3 regions of the Pseudomonas sp. REB1044 genome follow, and region 3 is predicted to be linked to each of the others. Evidence: riboswitches for the same ligand, from Rfam matches in the RefSeq annotation. Region 3 holds a riboswitch; each other region holds the start of a gene.
The links. A riboswitch is a leader RNA that binds a small molecule or an ion and turns the genes downstream of it on or off. The one in region 3 is predicted to bind cobalamin.

Region 1 (5,752 bases), 380 kb from region 3:
CTGGCATTACCCAGGAATGCGTCTGTAGGGCCAATCTGGCTGCGCGCACGATACGTCCATCAGAACGCTTTGATAATGGCGAGTATAGGCGTGTGGAAAAAGCCGCCACAGGATGTAGATATTCCCTACAAAAGCGGCTGAGGATGTGGGATTGAGATGACGCTCGCGGCGAGCGCTATCGCGAGCGTGTAGGACGCGGCCTAGACAGGGAAGGCGCCCGGTCAACTGAGCGGCCGGTAGAGGTGGGCGTGGCCTGCCCGGTAGAGCGCCGATTCAGAGAACGGTGCATCGCCCAGGACATGGCCGACCAGAATCAGCGCGGTACGCCGAAAACCCTTCGCTGCCACACCCTCGACAATATCGGCGAGTGTGCCGCGCACCCAGTCCTGATCCGGCCAAGTGGCCCGGTGGACCACGGCAACCGGGCAATCGGCGCCGTAATACGGCAGCAGTTCGGCGACGATCTTCGGCAGGTGACGCACTCCCAGGTGGATCGCCAGCGTGCTGCGATGGCGTGCCAGGTCAGCCAACTGCTCGCCAGCGGGCATGGGCGAGGCATCGGCGTAACGGGTGAGGATTACCGTCTGCGCCACATCCGGCAGCGTCAGCTCGCAGCCGAGCAAGGCGGCGCTGGCGGCCGTGGCGGTGACGCCCGGGATGATCTGGTAGTCGATCCCCAGTTCGCGCAGATGGCGTATCTGCTCACCGATCGCCCCATATAGGCTCGGGTCGCCACTGTGCACGCGAGCCACGTCCAGGCCTTGCTGGTGGGCATCGTGCATGGCGTCGACGATCTGCTGCAGATGCAGTTCGGCGCTATTGAGTACGGTGCGAGCGCTATGGCCCTCGAGCACCGCTGCCGGTACCAGGGATCCCGCGTAGATGATCACCGGACATTGGCGGATCAGGCGCTGGCCCTTGACCGTGATCAGCTCGGGATCGCCGGGGCCGGCCCCGATGAAGTAGACCGTCATGAGACTTCCTTGGGTAGGAGAAGCAGTGCTAGCCGTTGCAGGCAATTGCCAGGGTAGCGTTAGCGAACACTTGGCGGGAAATGCGCAGGCGCGGCTGATCCCCCTGACCGCCGGCCAGTGCCAGTGCCGCGCTTTCGGCGACGCCCCAGCAGCCCGTGGTTTTGTGGGATATTTCTGAGCGGTGGCTGAGCTGGTTCAGGAAGGGCCGCAGTTGTTGCGCGTCGTAGCACACCAGAGGCAGGGCCAGGCGCCGTGACAGCGCGCTCAGACCCGGCTCATCGGCCTTCAACGCAATACTGGCGATTCCGCGCACGGCCGTGATGGCCAGGCCGTGGGCCGCGAGGCTGCGCCGTAGCAGGTGCTCCAGCACCTCGACAGAGCACCCTCGGCGGCAACCGAAGCCTGCGTACAGCGCGCTCATCAGGCCTGAGCGGAACGACGGTAGAGCCAGGCGCTGAGCAGGCCCAACGCAATCCAGAACGCCGCGTTGGTCAACCAGGAGGCCACTTTGAATTGCGCTTCGAGTGCTTCGGGCGCCAGGCTCTCGTGTACCTCGGGCTGAGGGGCACCGATCAGGTGGGGAACGACCAGCAGCGCGGCGCCCAGTACCTTGACCAACCAATGCCGGGCAAACACCAACAGGGCCAGGCCCACGGCTGTGGCCGCTGCGGTGCCGATCCACCAGGTCTGGCGCTGGCCCAGGTCGGCAGCGGCCGTGCCCGGCAGCTCCGGCGGCAGGCCCAGCGTCGGTGCCAGGCAGAACACTGCGAAGCCGCCCAGGCCCCACAGGGCACCCGTGCTGACGCGTCCCGGCTCGCGCAGGCTGTACAACGCGGCGAGGATCAAGGCGAACCCGACCGCCACCACCAGGTTGCCGCCGGTGGTCGATAACACACGCTGCCAGCCATCTTCCGGAGACCAGGCTTCGCTGTCGTGCTCATGGGCAGCCACGGCTTGGCCTGCAGCGTGCTCATGCTGTTCGGCCGGGGCTGCGCTTTCGTAGGTTTCGGCCTGAAGAATCAACGGGGCCACCCAGAAGCTCTGTAGCAGGGTCAGCAGCAGGGCAGCGAGCAGGCCACTGAAGCCTGCGGTGCGGGCAATACGCGTAATCATCGCTGGACCCTCAATGGCAAGGGAAGGCGGCGCTGTGGCGGGTGTCGTGGGCCGCGTTATGCACGGCCTCCAGGTGTGAGAACCCGGCGAAGTAGACCAGGCACAGGCCCAGCAGACTGGCACCGATGGCGACCACCAGGCGTTGGCTGAGACTGACGGGCGTGGCAATGCTGTGTTTGGCGCTGGTGACGGACATGACGCATTCCTCTGCTTTTTTCATGGCGACAGCAAGCGCGGCGAGCCCGGAGCGACAACGTCCAGGAATCGGCAACAGCGCCCGCCCACCGCGGGGTGTGATGACTGAGCGTCGGGCCGGTCTCCGGGCTGGCGAGCAGAAGCAAGGCCTCCAACAGCAGCGTCACCTTCCCATGCCTTGGACACAGTGGATCAGACGCTCGCTCGCTTACCGTTGCGGGGGCAGCACCGGACTGATCGAACCCTGGAATGGGCCTCGACGCACCGGTTTCCCGTTTCACCCCTGCAAGGGGCACCCGACGTAAGGGTGTAAGCAGATCACGGTCATGCGCGCGCCGTCAATTCTTGTTACCAAATACCCTCGCCATGGACGGGCTTTGTGCACAGGCGTCGCACTTTTTTACATTTGCAGGCTCTATGCAGGGCCTGGCTGCGCCGATTCCCGGCTTGGCCGCTGACCCGGACCACGGTGCCGATGCCTGTTCCTGCTCTTCGTCATGGCGCTCGCCTGTTGCTGGTGGGCACGTTGATCACCCTGTGCGCGTGTACTCGCCAGGAGGGTCAGGATGTCTTCACCCAGTTGGGCAATGGCCATCCCAGCGAACTGTTCCAGACCAGCGTCGACCGCATGGCGACCCTGTCGATGCGCGACAACCTGCAGAGCCTCTATCTGCTGATGAACAAGCTGTACCTGCGCAACCCCAACCAGTGGCGTCAGTCCGGCTACCTGGACGCTGCCACCGCCGAGCGGCAGATCCGCCAAGCCATCGAGCAGCGCCAGCCGCTGGCGCAACTGGGCCAACGCCGTGACCTGGCGGCCCTGAGCTATGCCTTGAGCCCCGAGTTTCGCGGTGACCGGGTGGGCGCCTTCATCTATGCCATCGGCAGCATGCTGGTGACCGCCCATGGCGGGCGCACCGAGTTCTACATGACCGACGCCATCGATCCATTGTTCGTCAACAACGCCGCGCGCAACATCGAGAAGGCTACCTGGATGCTCAGCCAACGCCAGGACGCCAACGGCGTGCTGCTGTTGTTCTCCAACGAGATTTCCGAGGAGGGCAGCAACCTGAGTTTCGCCGTGGAGTTCGGCAAGATCGTCGCGCGCCTGGACCTGCTGGCGCAGATGCTCGACGAGCGCTATCGGCGCATTGGCCTGAACTACGCCCAAAGCCTGTTGCTGATGAACTTCCTGCCCGTGCAATGAGCCGCCGGCGGCCCTACAGCAAAGCTTCGATGGCGCGCCGATAGCGCTGGCCCGCCAGGCTCATGCTGTTATTGTGGGTCGCGCCGGGCACCAGCAGCAGAGCCTTGGGCTCCTGGGCGGCGTCGAACAGGGCCTGGCTGAAGCGCGGCGGCACGTAGCGATCGTCCAGGCCATGCACCAGCAGCACGGGCAGGCCGACTTCGCCGATCTTGCCCAGCGAGTCGAACTTCTGCGACAGCAACCAGCGCACCGGCAGGCTGGTATTGGCCACGGCAGCGGCGACGTCGCCAAGTGTCGTAAAGGTCGATTCCAGAATGAGGCCGCGTGCGGGCACTGGCGTGCCGTCGCTGCGGGCCTGCCGGGAAAGTTCGGAGGCCAGTTCAACCGCCACGGCGCCACCGAGCGAGTGGCCGAAGATCAAGCGCTTGCCCGGCACCGGCTGCAGTTGGGCAAAGCGGTCCCAGGCGATGCGCGCGTCTTCGTAGACCGTGGTTTCCGACGGCAGGCCGCCCCGGCTCTGGCCGAAGCCGCGGTAGTCCACCGCCAGTACCGAGTAACCCATGGCATGCAGTTGCTGGATGCGGAACAACTGGCCGGTCAGGTTCCAGCGTACGCCATGCAGATAAAGGATCGCCGGTGCATCCGCGCGTTTGGCAGGCCACCACCAGGCATGCAGGCTCTGCCCCTGGGTGAAGCTGCGCGCACGCAAGTCCAGCTCCTGTACGCCAGCCGGCAGGCCATGGAACCAGCTGGCTTGACCGGGTTCGATACGAAACACCAGCTCACGCTCTTTATGTTGCAGCACGGCGCAGCCCGTTGGCAGGCCGATCACCAGCAGGGCCACGGCCAGCCAGGTGAACCAGCGGCGTTTGAGATGAGAGAACAGGGTGGCGGTCATGAATAAGGTCGCAGGACAAGGCACCGAAGCGTTTTAGCAGAACCTCGCTGCTGGCTGTAGGAAATTTTCCCCGAGCGGTTCGGCGACAGGGTTACAAGCTGTGTCGCTCACGGCACAACAGCCAGGCCGGTCCTTGCTCGCAGTGGCGTAGGAGGGTTAGCTTTCTCCGATACTGTCAATGGAACGCTGATCGTGGACTCGATTACCCAAGCTGTATTGGGCGCGGCGCTGCAGGGCACCTTACTCGGCCGTCTGCAGGGGCGCCGTGCGCTGGTCTATGGCGCGGCATTGGCCACTGTGCCGGACCTGGATGTGGTGATCCACTACGCCGATCCGGTGTCGCAGATGACCTATCACCGCGGTTTTTCCCATTCGATCTTCGTCCTCACTGGGGTGGCCTTGCTGCTCGCCTGGCTGGTGGCCTGCATCGGTCGGCGCCGCAGGCCAGACGCAGGCTACCGCTGGCCGCGACTGTTCGTGGCGTTCTGGCTGGTGCTGGTCACTCATCCGCTGCTGGACGCCTTCACGGTCTACGGCACCCAGTTGTTCTGGCCGCTGACACTGACGCCGCTGAGCTGGGCCGCCGTGTTCATCATCGACCCGATCTACACCTTGCCCTTGCTGATGGCCGTGGCTTACGCCTTCTGGCGCGGGCCAGGGCGCAGAGCCCGGGGTTTGATGACGGCGGCGTTGATCTTCAGCACGGCGTACCTGGGTTTTGGACTGGCCGGGCGCATGACCGTCGAACGGCGCTTCGAACAGGCCTTGCAGGCGCAAGGCGTGGCGCCGCGCGAAGTTCGCGCCATGCCGATGGCGTTCAACAACCTGCTCTGGCGAGTCCTGGCCAAGACTGAGGACGACGGCTATTACGAAGGGTGAGCAGTTTGTTCGACCGCGAGCCGCCGGAGATGCAATACCTGTCGTTGAATACGCCACTGGCCAAGGTGTTGCAGGACGACCCGTTGTACACGCGTCTGCGCTGGTTTACCGATGACTGGCTGCGCTACGACGTGGTCGGCAGTACGCTGGTAGTCACCGACCTGCGCATGGGGATTCCCGGTAATTACAATTTCCGCTTCGCCATGGCCCGTCGCGACGCACAAGGTCAGTGGCAGGTCGAAACGCCGTCGCGCTGGCGCGACAATGGCACTTCGATGTTCAACGGCGGTGATCTGGCGCTGATCGGGCGGCGCATCTTCGACCAGCACCCGCCGCTGCCGTTGCAGGCGTGGACGGCACGGGCGATGGCGCCTGCGGCAGCGTCCGGGGTGTCTCGCTGAACGGTCGCTCGGCCGGGCTCGACCTGGTCAAGTGGGTGGCCATCCTCAGCATGGTCGCCGATCACCTGCGTTACCTGTGGCCCGA
Region 2 (5,752 bases), 350 kb from region 3:
TGAACAGCGCGCCGAGCAGGGCGCAGGCGGGCAGTAGCCGCCGATGCTCTGCCCCTACCAGACGCCGCGCCATGTGCGGTAGCATCAGGCCGACGAAGCCGATGGCGCCGGACAGCGAAACCAGCACTCCGGTCAGCAGCGCCGTGCCGACGAACACCCGAGCTCGCACCGCGCGGGTATCGAAACCCAGGCTCACGGCGGTTTGCTCGCCGCTCATCAGCGCATTGAGCGCCCGCGCCTGGCTCATCAGCAGCGCGAACCCGGCCAGCACGCAGAGCGCCGGCAGCCACAGCAACGACCACTGCGCCAAGCCCAGCCCGCCGAGCATCCAGAACATCACCGACGCTGCGGCATGCGGATCACCGGTATACAGCAGCAAGTTGGCCGTGGCCATCACGACGAACGACACCGCGACCCCCGCCAACAGTAAGCGATCACTTTCCAGTCGGCCGCCCCGGCTGGCTACCCGAGCACCAGCAGCATGCTGCCCAGTGCGCCGATGAACGCTGCCAGCGGCAAGCTGAAGACCCCGGCAAAAGGGCCGAGAAACAGCACCACCAGGACCGCGCCGAACACCGCTCCGGCACTCACGCCCAGCAGGTGCGGGTCGGCCAGCGGATTGCGGGTCACCGCCTGCAGTGCGCCGCCCACCAGCGCCAGGCCTGCGCCGACCAACGCGCCCAACATCACGCGTGGCGCGCGAATCTGCCAGACGATCTGCGCCTGGCCACGGCTCCAGTCTCCCGACTCGGCCAAGCCGACGTGGTGCAGGACGATACCCAGCACCTTGCCCAGTGCCACCTGGGCCGAGCCAAAGCCCAGCGACAGCAGACACGACAGCAGCAGCATGGCCAGCAGCGCCAGCATCAGCAGGCGATAGCGTGCGCAGTTGCGAATCGGCATCACCGCTGGGCCTCGGCGAATAACTCAGGATGCAGGGCCTTGGCCAAGACCTCGATCGCCTCGGCGTTTTGCACCGACGGCGTGACCTGCAGGTAGGACAGCACCACGAAGCGCTGCTTGCGGATCGCCTCGACGCTGGCCAGCGCCGGCTGGGCGAGCAGGAAGTCGCGTTTCTGCTGCCAGGTCGTCGGGCCATAGTCGACGATGACGATCACCTGAGGGTCGCGCTCTACCACACTCTCCCAATTCACATGGGTCCAACTGGCGGCCAGATCGTCCATGACGTTGTCCCCTCCCGCGGCATCGATCAGCGCCTGCGGCATTCCCAGGCGACCGGACGTCATCGGCCGGTCCTCGCCGCTGTCATAGAGGAACACCCGCGCGCGCTGAGGTGCGTGGGCGGTACGTTGCGCCACCTGCTCAATGCGCTGGCGCATGTGCTGCACCAGGGCAGCGGCGCGCTCGCGGACATCGAAAATCCGTCCCAGGTTGTCCAGGTCACGGTAAAGGTCATCGAGACTGGCGTGACGCTGAGGCATGATCCAGGAGCAGGACTCGCTCAGCTCGTACACCGGTATATCGAAAGGCGCCAGGGTCTGTGGCGTGACCGGACCGCCGATGCGCATGCCGTAGGCCCAGCCGGCGAAGAAGAAGTCGGTGTCGGCATCGAGCAGGTTTTCGACCGAGACATAGCGCGGGGCAAGCTCCGGCAGGCCGTCGAGCGCCTGGCGCAGGCTCGGATCCAGCGTCTTCCAGCCGCTGATGCCGCTGTAGCCGGCCATGTGATCGCGCAGTCCCAGTGCCAGCAGCATGCCGGTGAGGTTGATGTCATGGCTGACCGCGCGTTGCGGCGGGTGATCGAAGGTCACGTCGCGGTCGCAACTGCGAACGGTCACCGGGTAAGGCGCCGCCTGAGCGGCGAGGGGCAGGGCGGCCAGCAGGGCCAGGCAGGCGAACAACGCTTTCATGCGGGACTGATCCAAGTGATGCGTGGATGGGGCGCCAAAGGGTGGCAGTCGACCAGCGCGCGCACACCGAAGACCTCGGCCAGGCACTGCTCGGTGAGCACCTGCTGCGGCGTGCCGTGGGCCACTACGCGACCGGCGTCGAGCACGTACAACCGATCGCAGAAGGCGGCGGCCAGGTTGAGGTCGTGGAAACTGGCCAGCAGGCTCAGGCCGGTGCCGCGCAGTTGTTGCAGCAGGGCCAGTTGGAAGCGGGGATCCAGGTGATTGGTGGGCTCGTCGAGGATCAGCAGCCTCGGCTGCTGCACCAGTGCGCGGGCCAGCAATACCCGTTGTTTTTCACCACCGGACAGGCACGTGAAGGCGTCCAATGCGCGGGGCAGCAGGCCCAGGCGGTCCAGCGTGGTGTCGATCAGCGCGGTATCGGCGTCGCCATCGAACCAGCCTTGGTGCGGCGTTCGGCCCATGGCCACCACGTCGCGCACGCTAAGCCCGAAGTCTTCGGGAAATTCCTGCAGCATCACGGCGATGCGCTGGGCCGCCCAGCGCGGCGTGCGCTGCCAGATGTCTTCACCTTCGAGTCGTACCTGGCCGGCATCGGGCCGGCTGAAGCGGTAGGCACACCGCAGCAGGCTGGTCTTGCCGCTGCCGTTGGGGCCGATAAGGCCGACGAACTCGCCAGGACCAACGTGCAGATCGATGTTGTCCAGCAATGGCCGTGGCGCGCCGTGAGGCGACCAGTGCAGCGCGTGGAGATGCAGGGTAGGGCAGGACATGCACGAGCCGACCATCGCGGAATTGAAGATTCCCCTACGGCTCAGGTGCACGCGGGTGACGCGCGCCGACGCTCGCGAAAACCGGCCAGTGCCCGCCCGCCGCGGGAGTTGCCAATAGCTGCAGCAGGCCGGTCTCCGGGCTTGCGAGGAACCTGAGACATTCACCTTCCCATGCCCTGGGCACAGTGGTGTATCGAATATCTCGCTCGCCTACCGTTGCGGGGGCAGCGCCGGACTGCTCGCCAAGGGCGAGGCACCGGCTTCCCGTTTAATCCCCGACGCGGCGGCCGGGGACACCTGAAACAAGGGGCGCATCTGAGCATTTATGTCGGCCATGCGTCAACCGATCCGGCGCGCCTGGATCTGAAGGCCATGTTCCCGGCATTGGACGTGCTCGAGGGCGTGCGCTGGGTCGACCAAGGCGCCTTGGTCACCTCGGCCGGCATCAGTGCCGGTGTCGACATGAGCCTGCACTTGGTCGAGCGTCTTCACAGCCGAGCCTTGGCCGAGCGCACGGCCCGGCAGATGGCGTTCGACTGGACCGAGAACCCCTGAACAGCGCCAGGGGTTGCATGAACAGATTTCATTAATCGTTTCAGGATGTGTCCGGCATACTCCAGACGGTGAAGTGCACAACACCAAGAAGATTTACGCTGGAGAACCGTCTATGCCTGCGTCACCTCATGCCGCTCGGTCCAAAGCCGCTGCGGTGTTTCGCGTCACCTCGGGTAACTTCCTCGAACAATTCGACTTTTTCCTGTTCGGCTTCTATGCCACCCAGATCGCGGGGGCCTTCTTCCCGGCCTCCAGTGAGTTTGCGTCCTTGATGATGACCTTCGCCGTCTTCGGGGCAGGCTTTCTCATGCGCCCGCTGGGCGCCATCGTGCTGGGGGCTTACATCGACGACGTCGGTCGGCGCAAAGGCCTGATCGTGACGCTGTCGATCATGGCCAGTGGCACGCTGCTGATCGTACTGGTGCCCGGCTTTGCCACCATTGGCTACTGGGCGCCGCTGCTGGTGCTGATCGGGCGGTTGCTGCAAGGCTTCTCCGCCGGGGCAGAGCTGGGCGGTGTCTCGGTCTATCTTGCCGAAATGGCCACACCCGGCAAAAAGGGCTTCTACACCAGTTGGCAGTCTGGCAGTCAGCAGGTGGCAATCATCGTCGCCGCCGCCTTGGGTTATGCCTTGAACCAGTCGCTGCAGCCCTTGCAGATCAGCGAGTGGGGCTGGCGCATACCGTTCGCCGTAGCGTGCCTGATCATTCCCTTCATCTTTTTCCTGCGCCGCAACCTGCAAGAAACTGAAGCCTTCGAAAACCGCAGCCATCGCCCGACCATGAAGCAGGTGATCGCCACCCTCGGCCAGAACTGGGGCATGGTGGTGGGCGGCATGCTGATGGTGGCGATGACCACCAGCGCGTTCTACCTCATCACGGTGTATGCGCCGACCTTCGGCAAGACCGTCCTCAACCTGAGCACTACCGATGCCTTGTTGGTGACGCTGCTGGTCGGGGTGTCGAACTTCTTCTGGCTGCCGATCGGCGGCACGCTCAGCGACCGCTTCGGACGCAAGCCGATGCTCATCGCCATGACCGTACTGACCGTGTTCACGGCTTATCCGGCGCTTTCCTACCTGGCGCAAGCGGCGAGCTTCGCGCACATGCTGGAAGTGCTGCTGTGGTTCTCGTTCCTGTACGCGATGTACAACGGCGCGATGATCCCCGCGCTGACCGAGCTCATGCCGGCAGATGTCAAGGTCGCGGGGTTCTCGCTAGCCTACAGCCTGGCGACGGCCTTGTTCGGCGGCTTCACTCCGGTGATGTCAACCTGGCTGATTCATGAGACCGGCGACAAGGCCGCGCCCGCGTACTGGGTGACTTTCGCCGCGCTGTGCGCGCTGAGCGCAACGCTGGTGTTGTACCGCAAAATGGCGGTGCGCGGCCGGGTCGCCGCACAGTGAGTGCCGGTGCTGGCTGAGCCGGTCACTCAGTCAGCAAGGGGCGGCCACGGCCCTGAGCCGTGTCTTCTCCTCATCCAGGACCAGCGCCGTCTCGGCGCGTTTGACCAGCAGTGCCGCGTGCAATCGGCACTGCGTGCCGAAGCGGGCGGAGTCGATGTCGGTCAAGCTGATCAAGGCCTTGATCATGCGAATGTCGATTTCCAGCAAGCCCGCGCCGTCGCGAGCGATCAAGGTGAAGAAGTCGTCGAACAGGTCGTGTACCTCGACGCAGCGTACATGCACGCGCCGGCAGTGTTCGTCGATATCATCGGTGTCGGCGGGCTGAAGTGCCCATTTAGAGAAACAGCGCACCCCGCGCCCTATCACATCGATTACCGTACCGGAGTCATTGGTGGCCGGGGACAGGGCGCGCGAGGCGATCTCTGCCAGCACCGACAGGCCGAAACGCGGGTCTTGATCGAAGGTGCGGCGCAGACCCACGGTGATCGCGTGGCGCAGTTCGGTTTCCAGGTCGCTGCTGGCTGAGGACGTGTCGAGCAGGCGTGCCAGGGGCGCACCCAGGTGGACAAAGCTGCCAGGCAGTACCTCGAGGTAGATCTCGACGTCATGCCGCTTGGCAACCACCGCGAGTGCGCCCACATCGATGTGCTGGATATAGCCGGTGTCCACGCTGACGATCGTCATTGCCTGCGCGGGCAGGTCGAAGTCGACGGGGTAGGGGGCGGCCCCCATGAACGGCCAGCGGGCACGCTGCTCAAGGGCTGCGAGGGTCGCGCGCTCGACCCGGTCGATGGTTTCACCGACTCTGCCGAGCGTGGACAAGTGGTCGATCCAGCGCAGCAGGGTGTAGATGATCAGCACGATCATGACCAGGGTCACGGCGAACAACACGACCCGGCCTTGCGCGCCGTAAGCACCGGTACTCAGCGCGATGATGCCGACCAGACTGAACAGAAACGATCCAATGAACGTCGCAAGGGCGTTCTGGGTGGTGGAGTCCTCCATCACCAGGGTGGTCGCCCGGGGTGTGACGCCATTGCTGGCGGCGCTGTAGGCGGAGACCACGGTGCTCAGTGAAAAGGTGGTGACCGCCAGCATGCTCGAAGCGATGATGCTCAGGATCTTGTCGACCGAATCGGCGCCGATTT
Region 3 (5,752 bases):
GCGTTCGCACAGCACGCCGATGGCCGTACACAGCACGACGACCACCAGGAATTGAATCATTCTGCTCATCTGACCGGCCTCGGTTGTTTGCGGGAGGGCGATGGTAACCTCATCGCCCGTCTGCCGTCGCCTCGGCTCACAGGTACTTGAGCCAGCGAATGTCGCGGCGCCCCGCCTTGAACTGGGCGAAACGCTGCACTGGCGGATACAAGGCCACGGCCAGCAGCACCGTCATCGCCCAGACGTCTCCGACGCTGCCGAAGCCGAAATAATCGCCGTGATTGCGCCCGAACATGCCGAGGGCGATCAGGTACAGCACTTTCAGCACATAAAGGTGCAACAGATAGAAGAACATCGGCGCGCTGCCCAGCACCGTCAGCACAGTTATCCAGCGTGTATCACCCACGCGCTCGAACGCGCGCAGCAGTAACAGACCGATGCCGAGGGTGAGCAGCAGGAACAGCAGCGAGGGTGGGTACTTGGTGATGTTGAGCAGGCTCATGACGGTGTGCGTGAGGTCGGGGTGCACACGCCAGGCCGCTTCGCCGTAACCATTGATCGCGCGCAACACGACAAAGCCCAACAAGGCGCCGCAGCCGCCGATCAGCAATTTGCTGGCACGCGATGCGGCATCGCTGCCGCGCGCGAACCAGGGTCCGAGGCCGTAGCCCAGGGCGATCACGCCGATCCAGGGCAGCAGCGGGTAGGTGACGCGCAGGCGCAGTTGTGGCACCACCTCGAGCCAACTGCGCTCATGCAGCACCGCCCAGGGTGCATGCCACAGCGAGTCGGGGGCGACATGCAGGCCGTCGAGCAGGTTGTGTCCGGCCACGATGAGCACACCCAGTGCCAGCAGCATCGGGCGTGGCAGCCAGATCAGCAGCGACAGGGCGATCATGCTCAGGCCGATGGCCCAGATCACCTGCAGGTAGATCACGCTGGGCGGCAGCTGCAGGCTCCAGGCGAGGTTTACCAAGGTCAGTTCGAGCACCACCAGAAACAGGCCGCGCTTGAACAGGAACGCCGAAACGTCGCCCCGGCCCTGATATTTTTCGCCATACAGCCAGGCGCTCAGACCGGTCAGTAGCACGAACACCGGCGCGCACAGGTGCGCCAGGGTGCGGCTGAAGAACAGCGCAGGCTCCGTGGTGTCGATGTCCATCGGGTCGCCGACCTGGCGGTGCAACAGGAAAGTCTCGCGCACGTGGTCCAGCAGCATGAACAGCATGACCAGGCCACGCAGGGCGTCAATGCTGTGCAGGCGAGTAGCAGGAATGTTTGAGTTTGGCATGGGGGAAGTCTGAAAAAAGCGAGATGTTATCTTATTTCTTTTGGCGGTGTGGTGTTGTCTTGCCGCTTCGCAGACCTTTGCCAGCGAAGCGGCACGGCGTCAGAAGCGGTAGTCCAGCGTCGCGAAATACGACCGCGGCGTGCCCAGCAGCCACTGCTCGCCACTGTGGGCCGCGACCACATACTGGCGGTCGAACAGGTTGTTCAGTTGCAGGCCAAGACGTACCTCGGGCAGCACCTGCCAGCCAAGGTTGGCGTCCATCACGGTATAGCCCGGTACGCTGGCCAGGTTCGCAGTGTCGGCGTAACGCTGATCGACGTAGCGCAGGCCGACGCCGGCATCGACGCGCTCGCCGAAGCCTTTGCTCAGCCACAGATTGGCGGTGCGCCGAGGCACATTGGCCGGTCGATTGCCGGCACGATCCTGGAACACGCCATCGACGCTTTCATCGAAATCGTCGTACCGGGCGCGCACCACCGCGGCGTTAGCCGACAGTTGCCATTGCTGGCCCAGGTCCAGCTCCAGGCTGGCTTCCAGCCCGTCCGCGCGCTGCTGGCCGGCCTGCTGCTTGTCATGGGTCAGCGGATCGTCCACCAGCAGCTTCTTCTTGACGATGTGGTACGCCGCCAGGGTCCACTCGCCCCGCCCCTCCCAGAAGCGCTGCTTGAGCCCTAGCTCGGTTTGCTTGGACTCGGTGAGGTCGTAGCCGATACGGCTGGCACTGAGGCTGACCAGGTCGCCCACGCCGTCCTCGCTGGTCGAAAACTGGCCGTACAGCGACAGGTCGTCGCTGACCGCGAACACCAGTCCCGCACGCCAGTTGCCGCCGTTCAGGCTGCGATCGACGCGGCTGTCGTCCACCAGGTTGTCGCGCTCGATATGGTTCTGGTCGCGGCGGATGCCGGTGACCAGCGATAGGCGTTCGCTGAGTTGGGTGCGGTTTTCGGCGAACAGGGCGAAGGTGCGAGTCGTGGACAGGGTTTGCGGGCGGGTCGCGCTGGCGCTCTGGAAACGTCCCGGCGCCGGACTCCAGGGGTCGATGAAGTCGCCGGGTTGCAGGTCGTCGTAGGGCGAATTGCTGTCAACGTTGAAGCGGATCCGGTTGTACTCGGCGCCGACCACGGTCTTGCTGGTCAAACCGAACAGGCTGTGATCGAAACTCAAGCTCTGGCGGTCGCCGACCTGTTCCTGGTTGTGGCGGATTTCAAGGTAGCTCTGCCGGGCCAGCAGGTCGCGATCCGGGTCCCAGCGGTAATCCTCGGCATTGCGCCAGTGCCGACGACTCTTGACGTAGTACAGCTGGTTGCTGGCACTGACGCTGTCGCTGATGGCCCAGTCGGTGTTCAGTCGCGTCCACTCGTCGTGGTAGCGCTGCACGTCGTTGCGGATGTTGTAGTTCTTGTCGCGCAGGCTGCCGTGCAGGCGGCCGTCGATCAGCGGGGTGCCGAAATAGTTCGCCGGCTGGTCATCGCCACGGTCGTGGGCGAGGGTGAAGCTCAGGTCGTCGCTGGCGTCGAAGCGCAGCGCCGCGTTCACCGCGAGGCTGCGCGAATCGGTGCGATCAACCCAGCCATTGCCCTGCTGCTGATCGAGGATCAGCCGGTAGCTGAGCCGCTCGCTCAGGCTACCGCCGCTGTCCAGGCCCGTCTGTTGGCGGTCCCAGGAACCGTAGCCCAGGCGCAGGTGGTTGCGAACTTCGCCTGCCAGGGGCTTTTTCGGGATCACATTGATGACCGCGCCGGTGGCACCTTCGCCGTACAACACCGAGGCCGGACCGCGAATCACGTCGATGCGCTCGACCATCCACGGGTCGACCGGAAAACTCTGGGTGCCGGCACCGGTGTACAGGCGCGAGCCGTCGAACAGGGTCATCACCGAGCTGTGGCCGGTGAAGCCTCGGGCGGAGAGGGCGGTGTTACCGTTGCCGGGCGTGCCGATCGAGGTGATGCCCGGCGTGCGGGTCACGGCGTCCTGTAGGGTACGGTTGGCGCGCTGCTGGATCTGCTCGGCGGTCAGGCTGCTGGTGCTGGCCGGGGTGTCCAAGGCGCTGAGGTTCAGGCGCGAGCCGGCCTGGGTCGGGGTGGCCAGGTCGATGCGCGGCTCTTCCAGCGTGTCAGTGACGGCCGTTGCCGGCAGTGCGAGCACGCCGCCGGTAGAGGTTTCGGCCAGGGACGGCAAGGAGACGGCCATGCAGGCGGCCAGGGTGTGAAGCGTGAAGTGTCGGGACATGTCGTTCCACTGTTGCAGGAATGAATGGATCCCGGTGGAAACAACGCAAAGACGCGCGGCCCCGCACGCAAGCGCGGGACACCGGCCTGCGCCCGCCCACCGCGGGTTTGCCAACTGAAGCTTCAGGCCGGTCTCCGGGCTTGCGAGGATCGTGAAGCCTTCACCTTCCCATGCCGATGCATTGCGGTTGCAATGCCGATACACAGTGGTGTGTTGAAGGATTCGCTCGCTTACCGTTGCGGGGGCAGCGCCGGACTTGTCCGCATGGACGCACCGGCTTCCCGTTTCACCCTGCGCACGGCGGCGCAGGACACCTAAAACTGGCGCGCATATGACCACCTGCCTGTGGGCGAGTCAATCGTTTGAGGGGATGGCGATGTGACAGACCGCAAATTCACGCTTTTTTCTCATATTTTTTTCGAACTTTTCTGGTGCACGTTGTCTCGAAACGACCGTTCGCCCATTTATTCAGTCATGGAGACTTCTGCGAATGTTTACTGCAAAACTGCTGCGTCACGCTTGCGCATTGGCCCTGGTCGGCGCGCCTCTGGCAGCGATGGCTGCGCCCAGCACCGATCCTCTGTTCACCTTCGGTCTGCTGGGCTCGTACAACAAGTTCAAATTCGAAGGCGGCAGCGACTCCGACAAGGAACATATGGGTCAAGGCGGCGTGTTCGCCAACTTTGGCAACAAGATGACCGCCGAATCCGGCTTCGTTTACCAAGTGGGTGCCGAAGCCAAGTACGGCAAGAAAAACGACGACAAGCTCAAGGAAGCTCAGGCTGACCTGGACCTGGGCTGGCGCGCCGCGCTGGATGCGCGCAACTTCGTCGACGTGATCATCGGTGGCGGCTACAGCTGGACCCGCTTCGAACCCGAGATCAACGATCTGGACACCAAGCTGACCTACAAGTCGCCGTTCGCCAAGGCCGCGCTGGGTTACAACCACCAGTTCGACGCCTCCACCCTGCGTGTGGAAGTGGGCGCTCGTCGCAGCATCGACGGCCGCGCGCGTCTGAAGGTCGAGGACTTCGAGAGCGACAGCGTCGACATGAAGGACCGTACCAACCCGTACGCCGAAGTGTCGCTGTTGATGAACCAGCAAGGCGCCATGCCGATTCAGGCCGGCCTCTACTACACCCGTACCGAATACAAGATCGACGAAGATTCGCCGGCTGCCGACAACACCAAGCTCAAGCGTGACGAGTTTGGCGTGAAGGTCGGTCTGGCGTTCTGACCCCGCGTGCCCCCGCCGTCCGGCAGGGGCGCAATGTGCGTGATCGGTAGGGGCTGTGCGACAGCCCTTACCGACCGCGTCGCCGCGACACTTTTGCCTCGATGTTCTTGCGTCCGATCAACAGCGCAGGTTTTTCCGTGACCGGCTCATCGGCCAACCACTTGTACATCACCAGGCAATCCACCAGTCCCAAGTGGGCATGGCGATAGGCCTTGGGCAGTCGCCCGACGATCTCGAAGCCCAGCTTTTGCCACAGCGCCACCGCCACCTCGTTGCTCGACACCACCGAATTGAACTGCAAGGCCAGGAAGCCTTCCTGGCGCGCCAGCTTCTGCGAGTGCTCGCACATCGCCCGGGCCACGCCGCGCCCGCGCGCCTGCTCGGTGACCATGTAGCCGCAGTTGCCCACATGGGCGCCGGGGCCTGCGGCATTGGCCTTGAGATAGTAGGAACCGAGCAACTGACCGTCGGCCTCGGCCACGTAGGTGTGCAGCGGCAGGTCGAGCCAAAGCTGGCGAGCCTGCTGCTGGGTCAGTTGCGGGTCGTAGGCGTAGGTTTCGCGCGCTTGGACGACGTGCTGGAAGGTCGGCCAGAAGCGCTCGAAGTCCTCGGCGGTCATGGGGCGGAGCTGGATCATGGGGGTTCCTACCAGGGCTGGGCAGGCAAGTCTGGCGGCGTGGCTGGCCCCTGGCAAGCCTGGATGAGGGGGCCAAGGCTTGCCAGGGGCCATCAGACCGACGCTGGGTCTAGGCGCGCGCGTCGGCGGGTAGGCAATGCAGCACCAGACGTGCGCCGCCCCATTCGCTGTCACCGACTTCTAGGGTGAAGCCATGCAGGTCGACGATCGCCGCCACGATCGACAGCCCGAGGCCGAAGCCTGGATGACGATGGCCTTCTTCGCTGCGGTAGAAGCGTTTGAGCACGGCGGTCCGTTCCTGTTCGGGGATGCCCGGACCGCTGTCCTTGATGGCCACATGCACGCCCGCGGCGTCCTG

Region 1: another riboswitch for cobalamin. It lies ahead of GKC70_RS11490 (CbtB-domain containing protein); the one in region 3 lies ahead of GKC70_RS13225 (TonB-dependent receptor).
Region 2: another riboswitch for cobalamin. It lies ahead of GKC70_RS11610 (ABC transporter ATP-binding protein); the one in region 3 lies ahead of GKC70_RS13225 (TonB-dependent receptor).

What each region holds. Positions count from the first base shown of each region.
Region 1 is NZ_CP046139.1:2,531,888-2,537,639, forward strand. Features, by position in the region: gene cobM (precorrin-4 C(11)-methyltransferase) at 222-974, opposite strand; gene GKC70_RS11480 (cobalamin biosynthesis protein) at 1,003-1,395, opposite strand; gene GKC70_RS11485 (CbtA family protein) at 1,395-2,087, opposite strand; gene GKC70_RS11490 (CbtB-domain containing protein) at 2,098-2,283, opposite strand; cobalamin riboswitch at 2,380-2,597, opposite strand; gene GKC70_RS11495 (hypothetical protein) at 2,758-3,489, shown strand; gene GKC70_RS11500 (alpha/beta hydrolase) at 3,503-4,387, opposite strand; partial or broken gene GKC70_RS11505 (metal-dependent hydrolase) at 4,580-5,667, shown strand; gene GKC70_RS11510 (TraX family protein) at 5,616-5,752, shown strand, end outside.
Region 2 is NZ_CP046139.1:2,561,298-2,567,049, forward strand. Features, by position in the region: partial or broken gene GKC70_RS11600 (iron ABC transporter permease) at 1-903, opposite strand, end outside; gene GKC70_RS11605 (ABC transporter substrate-binding protein) at 903-1,871, opposite strand; gene GKC70_RS11610 (ABC transporter ATP-binding protein) at 1,868-2,644, opposite strand; cobalamin riboswitch at 2,753-2,960, opposite strand; partial or broken gene GKC70_RS11615 (DJ-1/PfpI family protein) at 3,005-3,199, shown strand; gene GKC70_RS11620 (MFS transporter) at 3,312-4,604, shown strand; gene GKC70_RS11625 (DUF2254 domain-containing protein) at 4,635-5,752, opposite strand, start outside.
Region 3 is NZ_CP046139.1:2,907,883-2,913,634, reverse strand. Features, by position in the region: gene GKC70_RS13235 (hypothetical protein) at 1-69, opposite strand, end outside; gene GKC70_RS13230 (DUF1624 domain-containing protein) at 137-1,291, opposite strand; gene GKC70_RS13225 (TonB-dependent receptor) at 1,391-3,520, opposite strand; cobalamin riboswitch at 3,628-3,853, opposite strand; gene GKC70_RS13220 (outer membrane beta-barrel protein) at 4,011-4,757, shown strand; gene GKC70_RS13215 (N-acetyltransferase) at 4,825-5,394, opposite strand; gene GKC70_RS13210 (HAMP domain-containing sensor histidine kinase) at 5,504-5,752, opposite strand, start outside.